3 regions of the Nocardioides sp. Z22_16 genome follow, and region 2 is predicted to be linked to each of the others. Evidence: predicted binding sites of a transcription regulator. Region 2 holds the regulator's gene; each other region holds the start of a gene.

Region 1 (3,267 bases), on a different contig from region 2:
CGCGTAGTCGCGGACCCGGCGCAGCAGCCGGTTGGCGATCCGCGGCGTGCCACGCGAGCGGGAGGCGATCTCGGCCGATCCACCTTCGGTCAGGTGGACGTCCAGCAGGCCCGCCGAGCGGTGGACGATCTGGTCCAGCTCGGCGGGCTCGTAGTACTCCAGGTGGGCGGTGAAGCCGAACCGGTCGCGGAGCGGACCCGGCAGCAGGCCGGCGCGCGTGGTCGCCCCCACCAGGGTGAAGGTCGGGATCTCCAGCGGGATCGCGGTGGCGCCCGGACCCTTGCCGATGATCACGTCGACCCGGAAGTCCTCCATGGCCATGTAGAGCATCTCCTCGGCCGGCCGGGACATCCGGTGGATCTCGTCGACGAAGAGGACGTCTCCCTCGTTGACCGCGCTCAGGATGGCCGCGAGGTCGCCGGCATGGGTGATCGCCGGCCCGCTCGTCAGTCGCAGGGGCACCGTCATCTCGGCGGCGATGATCATGGCCAGGGTGGTCTTGCCCAGGCCCGGCGGTCCGGAGAGCAGCACGTGGTCCGGTGCCCGCCCGCGCTGCCGCGCCGCCTCGAGGACGAGCCCGAGCTGGTCCTTGACCCGGGTCTGCCCGACCACCTCGTCGAGCGCGCGCGGGCGGAGTGCGGCCTCCACGGCCCGCTCGTCCCCGTCCGCCTCCGCCGCGGTCAGCGAGCGGAGGTGGGCGTCCTCGCTGAGCGAGAGGAGCTCCTCGGGATCCATCTCAGGCCCGGCTCAGGGTCTGGAGCGCCGCCCTCAGCAGCGCCGGGACGTCGGGTGCGGCGCCCGCGTCACCGGAGACGGCCTCGACCGCCTTCTCGGCCTCCCGGGCCGACCAGCCGAGCCCGACCAGGCCCTGCTGCACCTGGTCGCGCCACGGGGCGCCGCCGGGCAGGGCGCCGGGAGCCCGGCCGGCACCGGAAGGGGCTCCGAGCCGGTCCCGCAGCTCCAGGATGATCCGCTGGGCCCCCTTCTGCCCGATCCCGGGGACCTTGGTGAGGGTCTTGACGTCCTCGGAGGCCACCGCGGAACGCAGCACGTCGGGGCTGAGCACCGCCAGGATGGCCTGGGCCAGCTTGGGTCCCACGCCGCTGGCCGTCTGGACCAGCTCGAAGCAGGCCTTCTCGTCGTCGTCGGCGAAGCCGAAGAGCGTGAGCGACTCCTCGCGGACGACCATGCTGGTCGGCAGGGTCGCCTCGTGCCCCGGGCGCAGCGTGGCCAGCGTGGCGGGGGTGCACATCAGCTCGAGCCCCACCCCGCCCACCTCCAGCACCGCGGAGGAGAGCGTGAGGGCGGCCACCCGGCCACGGACGAAGGCGATCATGCAGGTCTCCTGGTGGTGGTACGACGGAGGGCGACCGCCTGGGCGGCCGCGGCGGCCTCGAGCCGGGACTGGGCGCCACCGCGCCAGATGTGGGTGATGGCCAGGGCCAGGGCGTCGGCGGCGTCGGCGGGCTTCGGGGGCGCGGCGAGCCGCAGGATCCGGGTCACCATCGCGGCCACCTGCGCCTTGTCGGCACGACCGCTGCCGGAGACGGCTGCCTTCACCTCGCTCGGCGTGTGCAGGGCGACCGGGAGGCCGCGCCGCGCCGCCGCGACCAGGGCGATCCCGCTGGCCTGCGCGGTGCCCATGATCGTGCTCGAGTCGGACCGGGCGAAGACCCGCTCCACGGCCACGGCGTCCGGCCGGTACTCGTCGAGCCAGGCGTCGATGCCCTTCTCGATCGTCACCAGCCGCTCGGCGACCGGCAGCGAGGCGCTGGTGCGGATCACGTTGACGTCGACCAGGCTCAGCGGCCGGCCGACCTCGCCCTCGACCATGCCGATGCCGCACCGGGTCAGGCCGGGGTCGATCCCCAGGACACGCATCGCCACCCTCTCGTCCGAACGTGTGTTCGCACGACACGCTATCCCGTGGCCGCCGCGCTCCGGCGGCGACACGCAGGCAGCACCCCGGCGCCGGGGCTCAGCCCTCCAGCTGCGCCATGACGTCGTCGGGGACGTCGAAGTTGGCGAAGACGTTCTGCACGTCGTCGAGGTCCTCCAGCGCCTCGACGAGGCGGAAGACCTTCGCCGCGGCGTCGGCGTCCACCGGGATCTCCATGCTCGGGACGAACTCCACCTCGGCCGAGTCGTAGTCGATGCCCGCCGCCTGGAGCGAGGTGCGCACGCCGACCACGTCGGTGGCCTCGGAGATCACCTGGAAGGCCTCCTCGAGGTCGTTGACGTCCTCGGCGCCGGCCTCCAGGGTCGCCTCGAGGACGTCGTCCTCGGTGATCTCGCGGCTCTCCTGGCCCTTGGGCAGCATGACCACGCCCTTGCGGGTGAAGAGGCGGGAGACCGAGCCGGGGTCGGCCATGGTGCCGCCGTTGCGGGTGACCGCGGTGCGGACCTCCATCGCGGCGCGGTTGCGGTTGTCGGTGAGGCACTCGACGAGCAGCGCGACGCCCTGCGGGCCGTAGACCTCGTACATGATGGTCTGGTACTCCGCTCCCCCGGCCTCGGCACCCGAGCCGCGCTTGACGGCACGGTCGATGTTGTCGTTGGGGACCGAGGACTTCTTGGCCTTCTGGATCGCGTCGTAGAGGGTGGGGTTGCCCCCGGGGTCACCGCCGCCCTGCCGGGCCGCGACCTCGATGTTCTTGATCAGCTTCGCGAAGAGCTTGCCCCGCTTCGCGTCGATGGCGGCCTTCTTGTGCTTCGTGGTCGCCCATTTGGAGTGGCCTGACATGAGTCCCTCTATCAGTCTCGAGTACGGCTTCTCGGGTGCAGCCCTGGATTCGGTACGCCGTCAGACCGAACGCACCAGGTCCACGAACATCCCGTGGACCCGGCCGTCGCTGCCGACCTCGGGATGGAACGAGGTCGCCATCAGCGGGCCTTGGCGGACGGCCACGATCCTACCCAGGGCCGGACCGGAGCCGATCCGTGCCAGGACCTCGACGTCGTCCTCGACGCTCTCGACCCAGGGTGCCCGGATGAAGACGGCCCGGACCGGGTCGTCCAGCCCGGCCACCTCGAGGTGCTCCTCGAAGGAGTCGACCTGGCGCCCGAAGGCGTTGCGGCGCACCGTGATGTGCAGGCCGCCGATCGTCTCCTGGCCCGCGGCGCCGTCCTCGATCCGGTCGGCGAGCATGATCATGCCGGCGCAGGTCCCGAGGACGGGGAGGCCGTCACGGACCGCGTCGCGCAGCGGCCCCAGCATGTCGAAGAGGGCGGCGAGCTTGATCATGGTCGTCGACTCGCCACCCGGGA
Region 2 (3,267 bases):
TCTCGAGGCCCTGATCGTCACCATGGCGAAGTCCCCTGCCTTCCGGACCACCGACGAGCCGGACGCCACCGTCTACTGGTCCCACCTCCCGCTCGAGGTGTGCAACGTGATCGCCAACGCCCGGATCGCGTCGGTCGACGTGCCCCAGCGCGTCCCCGAGCTGCTCTCGCCCTTCCTCGAGCGAGGGCTCCCCTTCCAGTGGATGACCACGCCGGACACCACCAGCCCGGCCCTCGAGGCCGCGCTGGCCCAGGCAGGCCTGGTCGCGCACGAGGCAGCGGCCATGCACATCAACCTGGACCGACCCATCGACCCCGAGGCACCCGACGACGTCTACATCGACGTCGCCTGGCCGGACCACACCGAGCCCGTCGCGGCCACCATCTTCGCGGGGCTCGGCCTCGCGGCACACTCGGCGGGGGCGCACATGGACTTCCTCGACACGATGGACCCCGCCGACCACCAGTTCTTCATCGCCCGCAGCTCCTTCACCGGGGACGCCCAAGGGGCGAGCACCTCGCACCGCCGAGGCCCCAGCGTGATGTTCGGCAACATCGTCACGCTGCCGAAAGCTCAGGGTCGCGGTCTTGAGCACGCCCTAGCCGGCACCATGATGAACCGGGCCCGCGAGACCGGCGCCAGCACCGCGACCGTGATCGCCTCGGAGCAGACCTACCCGGCCCTGATGGACCTCGGCTTCCGCACCGGGTTCAGCCTGGTGAGCTGGGTCTGGCAGCCCGACGGCTGAGCGACACGCCCGTTCGAACACCTGTTTGAACTCCGCCTCCTGGCGCACTACGGTGAGGACACCGAGCCCGCACCAGCACCACACCAGGAGGCACCGCATGGCCAAGACGCGCGAGACGAGCGGCAAGGTCGTGCCGATGCCCGACGGGCCTCCGGACGCGACCGGGCTCACTCCGCGTCAGCAGCGGATCCTGCTCTCGATCAAGGACTCCTTCGAGCAGCGCGGCTACCCGCCGAGCATGCGCGAGATCGGTCGCGAGGTGGGTCTCACCAGCTCGAGCAGCGTCGCCCACCAGCTGAAGGTGCTGGAGGAGAAGGGCTACCTCAAGCGCGACCCCAATCGGCCCCGGGCCCTGGAGGTCTTCCTCCCCGAGGTGCTGGCCGCCCGCCGCGCCATGAGCAGCGCCGACGAGTCGTCGTTCGACCCCACGGGGGTGGGCGACGCCGCGCCGGCCGCGCAGTACGTGCCGGTCGTGGGCCGCATCGCCGCCGGCGGGCCGATCCTGGCCGAGGAGCGCGTCGAGGACGTCTTCCCGCTCCCCAAACAGCTGGTCGGCGAGGGCACGCTCTTCCTGCTCGAGGTCTCCGGTGACTCCATGATCGACGCCGCCATCTGCAGCGGCGACTACGTGGTGATCCGCCAGCAGCCGGACGCCGCCAACGGCGAGATCGTCGCGGCCATGATCGACGGGGAGGCGACCGTCAAGACCTTCCAGCGCAAGGACGGCCAGGTCTGGCTGCTCCCCCACAACGACGCCTACGAGCCGATCGACGGCACCCACGCGACGATCCTGGGCAAGGTCACCGCGGTCCTGCGCCGGATGTGACGGGCGCTCCGGTGCCGCCGGCCGCGGCACCGCGCTCCTGTAATCTCACGCGGGTGCGCCGGTCCCGAGCAGAGTCCAAGCCCTCGCGGACCTCACCCCCCGTCCAGGACCTCACCCCCGACGTGTTCCGCACCCGGGCCGGCGACCGTTTCAAGCTGACCGCGGAGTCGAAGGAGCTGCTCGACGGCCTCTCCCGGGCGAGTGCGGACGCCGGCTGGGTCTCGCCGCTCGGCTACAACCTGACCGTCAGCCACAGCCACCGCTTCGTCTGGTACCGGGTGGCCAAGGTCGCCACCCGCACCGTGCGCCACCACTTCGCCGCCCACCAGGTCCCCCTCGACATCGACCACGCCATGCGGGTGCGCTACCCGACCGGCCTCTTCGCCGACTACTTCAAGTTCGCCTTCGTCCGCGATCCACTGGAGCGGTTCGTCTCCGCCTGGCAGGACAAGGTCGTCAACATGAACTACTTCAAGTTCGACGACGCGACCCATGCCCGGATGCAGCGGGTCGAGGAGTTCGCCCGGTGGACCGCTGAGCACGACCTGCGCGCCGTCCCGGGGACCGATCAGCACCTGGCCCTGCAGACCCGGCTGATCGACCTCGACCAGGTCGACTTCGTGGGTCGGCTCGAGAGCTTCGACCGCGACTTCGCCGAGGTGTGCGAGCGGGTCGGCGCGCCCGCGGTGCCGGCCCGACCGCGGAACCAGACGGCTCCCGACGGCAAGCGCCGCGACGTCTCCGCCGAGCTGCGCGAGCTGGTGGCGACGATGTACCGCCGCGACTACCAGATCCTCGGCTACTGAGGGCTACCCCTCCGCGGCGGCCTCGGCCAACCGGCTCAACGCCTTGCGCACCACCTGGGGGTCGTGGGTGGTCCACATCGGCGGCAGGCTCGCCTTGAGGAACCCGCCGTACCTCGCGGTGGCCAGCCGCGGGTCCAGCACCGCGACCACGCCGCGGTCCGACGTCGTGCGGATCAGCCGGCCGGCGCCCTGGGCCAGCAGCAGGGCCGCGTGGGTAGCCGCCACCTGCATGAAGCCGTTGCCGCCGGCCCGGTCGGCGGCGCGCTGGCGAGCCGACATCAGCGGGTCGTCGGGCCGGGGGAAGGGGATCCGGTCGATGAGCACCAGCTGGCACGTCTGGCCGGGCACGTCGATCCCCTGCCAGAGGCTCAGCGTGCCGAAGAGGCAGGTGTGCGGGTCCGCCACGAACTGGCGGGCCAGCTCGGGCAGCTGGGCCTCGCCCTGCGCCAGGGTCGTCAGGTGGGGCAGCCGCTCCCGCACCACCTCGGCGGCCGCCTCGGCCGCACGCCGGGAGGAGAAGAGGCCGAGCGTCCGGCCGTCGGCGGCGTCGACGAGGTCGACGATCTCGTCGAGCTGCGCCTGGCCGAGCCCGTCGCGGCCCGGCGGTGGCAGGTGGCGAGCGAGGTAGAGGATGCCCTGGCGCCCGTAGTCGAACGGCGAGCCCACGTCGAGCCCGCGCCACGGCCGCGCCCCCTCCGACTCCACGCTGGGCGCACCGGTGTCGACCCGCTCGGACGGCTTGAGCCCCAGGTTTCCCGCCACGGAGCTGAAGTCGCCCCCCAGCATCAGCGTCGCCGAGGTGAAGACGACCGTCTTGTCGGTGAGCAGCCGCTCGCGCATCTGCGCCCACACCTGCAGCGGCGCCACCGCCAACCGCGCCGGCATCC
Region 3 (3,267 bases), on a different contig from region 2:
AGCCACCCGTGCCGCAGCACCTCCCGGGCACCCTCGCCCAGGTCGCCCAGCAGAGAACGGGCCAGGGCTGGGTCGGCGAGCGTGGAGGGCAGGTCGAGGCGGTGGAAGAAGTACGCCGCCAGCGCGAACGCCACCGCGTCGACCGCGATCGCCCACCCGGAGCCGGCCACCGTGACCAGGATCCCGGCTCCGGCGAAGCCGACGATCATCGCCGTGTTCTGCAGCAGCCGTCGCAGGGCGATCGCCGAGGGCAGGACGTCTTCGGGGACGGTCTCCCGGGTGAGCGCCGAGGAGGAGGGGCCGCTCAGGGCGGCGAGCGCGCCGTTGGCCATGCCGACCGCCCCGATCAAGGTGATGCTCGCCCAGCCCCCGAGCAGGCTGGCGGCGATGAACGCCTGGGTGGCGGCGGCGCCGAGGGCCGAGCCCTGAAGCAGCACGGCACGCGGCACCCGGTCGCCCAGCACCCCGCCGAAGAGGGTGGTGAGCACGTTGGTCAGCGCGTAGGCCGCCTCGACGAGCCCGAGCTGCGTGGCGGAGCCCCCCAGGTCGAGGACGGCGAAGGCGAGGGCCACCGGTGTGATCGCGTTGCCGAGCGCGCTGGTCGTGGTGCCCGCCGTCAGCCTGCGGAAGTTCGCGTGCTGGAGAGGGGCGGGGGTACGCACCTCGGCAACCTAGTGACGCTCACCGACAGGGTCCAGTTGTACCTAGGTGCGCCGGGCGAACCGGACCCCGCCGTCGGGCATCCGTTCGGTGCTGTACGCCGGGTCGTGGGCGCGGTGGTGGTGCCAGGAGCAGAGGAAGAGCAGGTCGGCCAGGTCGGACCGGCCGCCGTGGCCCCAGGGATCGCGGGCGTGGTAGGCCTCGCACCAGGTGGAGGGGATCGTGCACCCCTCGGCTCCGCAGACCCGCTGGGTCAACGTCTTCGCATCCCGCTGGGCCGGGGTGAACAGCCGGGCCGCCCGGCCCATGTCCAGCGGCACCGAGTCGGTCCCGAGGACCACCGGCACGAGCTGGGCCTGGCACGCCAACCGCCGGGCCTGCCCCGCGCTGATCGTGGTGACGTCGTCGCCGTTGCTGAGGATCGCGGCCGTGCCAAGCCCGGTACGCAGCTCCGCCAACCCGATGGTGACCAGCACCCGGGTCGCCCCGCCTCCTTGGGAGGGCACCCGGGCCGGGTCGGCGGCCTCCAGGAACGCGCAGAACGCCAACCCGAGCAGCCGCTCCTGCGGCAGCCGGACCCCGGTGGCCGGGTCGCGGTGCGCGAACCCCCCGAACGGGGTCGCCGCGCCGGTTCCACCGGTCGTGGACCCGTCGTCCTGCTTCGGGGAGGTCCACGCCTCCAGGACCGTGCGCAACCTCGCGGCCACCTGGTCGGGGATCCGCGCCTTCACGTCCGTGGCTCCGTCGCCGCGACGATGCAGGGTCAGCCGGGTGGCGGCGTGCGCCCGGCGTTCGGCCCGCTCCAGCGCCTTGCGCTCGTGCTCCTCGTAGGTCTCGGGGGCGACGACCTGGAGGATCTTCTCCCCCAGCGTCTCGAGGGCCTTCGGGTCGAACGTGGCCGCCGCCTCCACCAGGTGGGCCTCGGCGCGGGCCAGCACCTCGGGCGGGACCTCCTCGCCCGGGACCGGGTCCGTGACCAGGGCGTCGAGGGCCTTCACGATCACCCTGGCCTGCTGCAGGTTGAGCTCGCCTGCCTCGAGCCCGACGCCGACCCGGTGCCAGCGGCAGGCCACCGCCTCACCGAGTCTCTCCGCGGCCCGTGCCGCCGCGAACCCGCACCGGGTGCGGCCGGCCAGCCAGCTCGCCCCGCTCCGCGCCCCGTCCTCCTCGGCCACCCCACCCGCGGCCCCGGCGGCGTGCAGGACCCGCATCCGCAACGACTCCATCCGGTCGCCCAGCCGGGAAAGCTCCACCAGCGCCTCGCGGTGAGCAGCCTCCGAGAGGAGCACCGGGTCGGCGTCCTTCGCCAGGTCGAGCGCCCCGCCGATCAGCGCGACCGCGCGGCTGATCGGGTGTGCGTCTCCCGCCTGCTCCCACATCGTCGGCCCCCCGTCCCGTGCCGCTCGGCAGAGCCCCGATGCCCTCCCGACGGAGCCAGTCAACCCGGTCCCACCGACACTTCTGCCGCCGATCACGCCACCATTCCGAGCAGTGGACACCTGTTCGAAAAAAGTCCCCCATCCCTTCGCGAGCACGGGTGGCGCCCGGCCCCACTAGAGTCTGGGGATGCCCTGCCGTCGGCGTCCGTCCCCCTCCCCGGAGGGCGCGTGACGGCGCCGCGACCCGAGGCCGAGGGACACACCGCCTGTCCCAAGCTGATGACCTACGGGCCGTGCGGCGGTGTCCGGGACGACGACGGCTGCGAGCTGGACGGGCGCCCGTGCCCGTTCGCCGGACCGGACGCCGAGCCGGTGCGCTGGCAGCACGAGACGCCGCGCACCGCACCCCGGAGCGCCCTCCTCGCGGCCGCCGGGGAGCGCCCGGTGGTGCTCGCCGACCTCACCGTCCCGGCCTACGACCCCGACGGGCTGGCCGCCGTCACCCGGACCCTCGCGGACTCCTGCGACGCGGTGCTCGTGGGCGAGCACCAGAACCGGCCCGACCTCCCGCCCACCCAGATGGCGACGCTGGTCGCCGAGGCCGGTGGCGTCCCCTGGGTCACGCTGGCCTGCCGCGACCGCAACAGGCTGGTCCTCGAGCAGGAGCTGGCCGGGCTCGCCGTCGCCGGCGTCGACGGGGTGCTCTGCGTGACCGGGGACATCCGAACCCCGGGCGTGCGGCCCGAGGTCACCCAGGTCTTCGACCTCGACGGGACCCGGCTGGCCGCGATGGCCGCCGAGGCCGGGCACGCGGTCGCCGTCCCGGAGGCACCCTCCGCACCCCCGCACCACCTCCGGCCCGCGCGGCTGGTGGAGAAGCAACGGGCCGGGGCCCACCTGGCGGTGCTCAACCACGTCGGCAGCGCCGCGCAGGTGGCGGCCTTCGTGGCGACCGCGCGGGCGCTGGGGCTGACGATCCCGGTGATCGCCTCGGTCGCGGCCTACACCGACGGGCGCTCGGCGCGGGTGCTCCAGCGCTTCCCCGGTCTCAGCCTCGATCCGGCCCAGGTGGCGCGGGTGCTGGGGTCGGGCGACGTACGGTCGGCGGGCATCGAGACGGCGGTCGCCGAGGCCCGGGCGCTGCTGGCGATCGAGGGCGTGGCGGGAGTCAACCTCTCCGGGCTCGGCTCCGGAGCCGGACCGCTGGCGGGAGCACAGGTCAAGGCCG

The links. Region 2 encodes LexA, which represses DNA repair genes until DNA is damaged. Its sites were predicted from a motif close to TCGAACANNTGTTCGA; they were not measured.
Region 1: a site for LexA is predicted at 1,896-1,911, ahead of ruvC (crossover junction endodeoxyribonuclease RuvC). Genes of this name have one in related genera too.
Region 3: a site for LexA is predicted at 2,152-2,167, ahead of AC3X7R_RS10525 (HNH endonuclease signature motif containing protein). Genes of this name have one in related genera too.

What each region holds. Positions count from the first base shown of each region.
Region 1 covers NZ_JBYTTI010000004.1:328,011-331,277, forward strand. Annotated here, with positions in the region: gene ruvB (Holliday junction branch migration DNA helicase RuvB) at 1-735, opposite strand, end outside; gene ruvA (Holliday junction branch migration protein RuvA) at 737-1,336, opposite strand; gene ruvC (crossover junction endodeoxyribonuclease RuvC) at 1,333-1,872, opposite strand; gene AC3X7R_RS13735 (YebC/PmpR family DNA-binding transcriptional regulator) at 1,979-2,743, opposite strand; gene pdxT (pyridoxal 5'-phosphate synthase glutaminase subunit PdxT) at 2,804-3,267, opposite strand, start outside.
Region 2 covers NZ_JBYTTI010000002.1:259,013-262,279, reverse strand. Annotated here, with positions in the region: gene AC3X7R_RS05525 (GNAT family N-acetyltransferase) at 1-748, shown strand, start outside; gene lexA (transcriptional repressor LexA) at 846-1,574, shown strand; gene AC3X7R_RS05515 (sulfotransferase family 2 domain-containing protein) at 1,628-2,380, shown strand; gene AC3X7R_RS05510 (ATP-dependent DNA helicase) at 2,384-3,267, opposite strand, start outside.
Region 3 covers NZ_JBYTTI010000003.1:438,890-442,156, reverse strand. Annotated here, with positions in the region: gene AC3X7R_RS10530 (MFS transporter) at 1-662, opposite strand, end outside; gene AC3X7R_RS10525 (HNH endonuclease signature motif containing protein) at 705-2,039, opposite strand; gene AC3X7R_RS10520 (methylenetetrahydrofolate reductase) at 2,268-3,267, shown strand, end outside.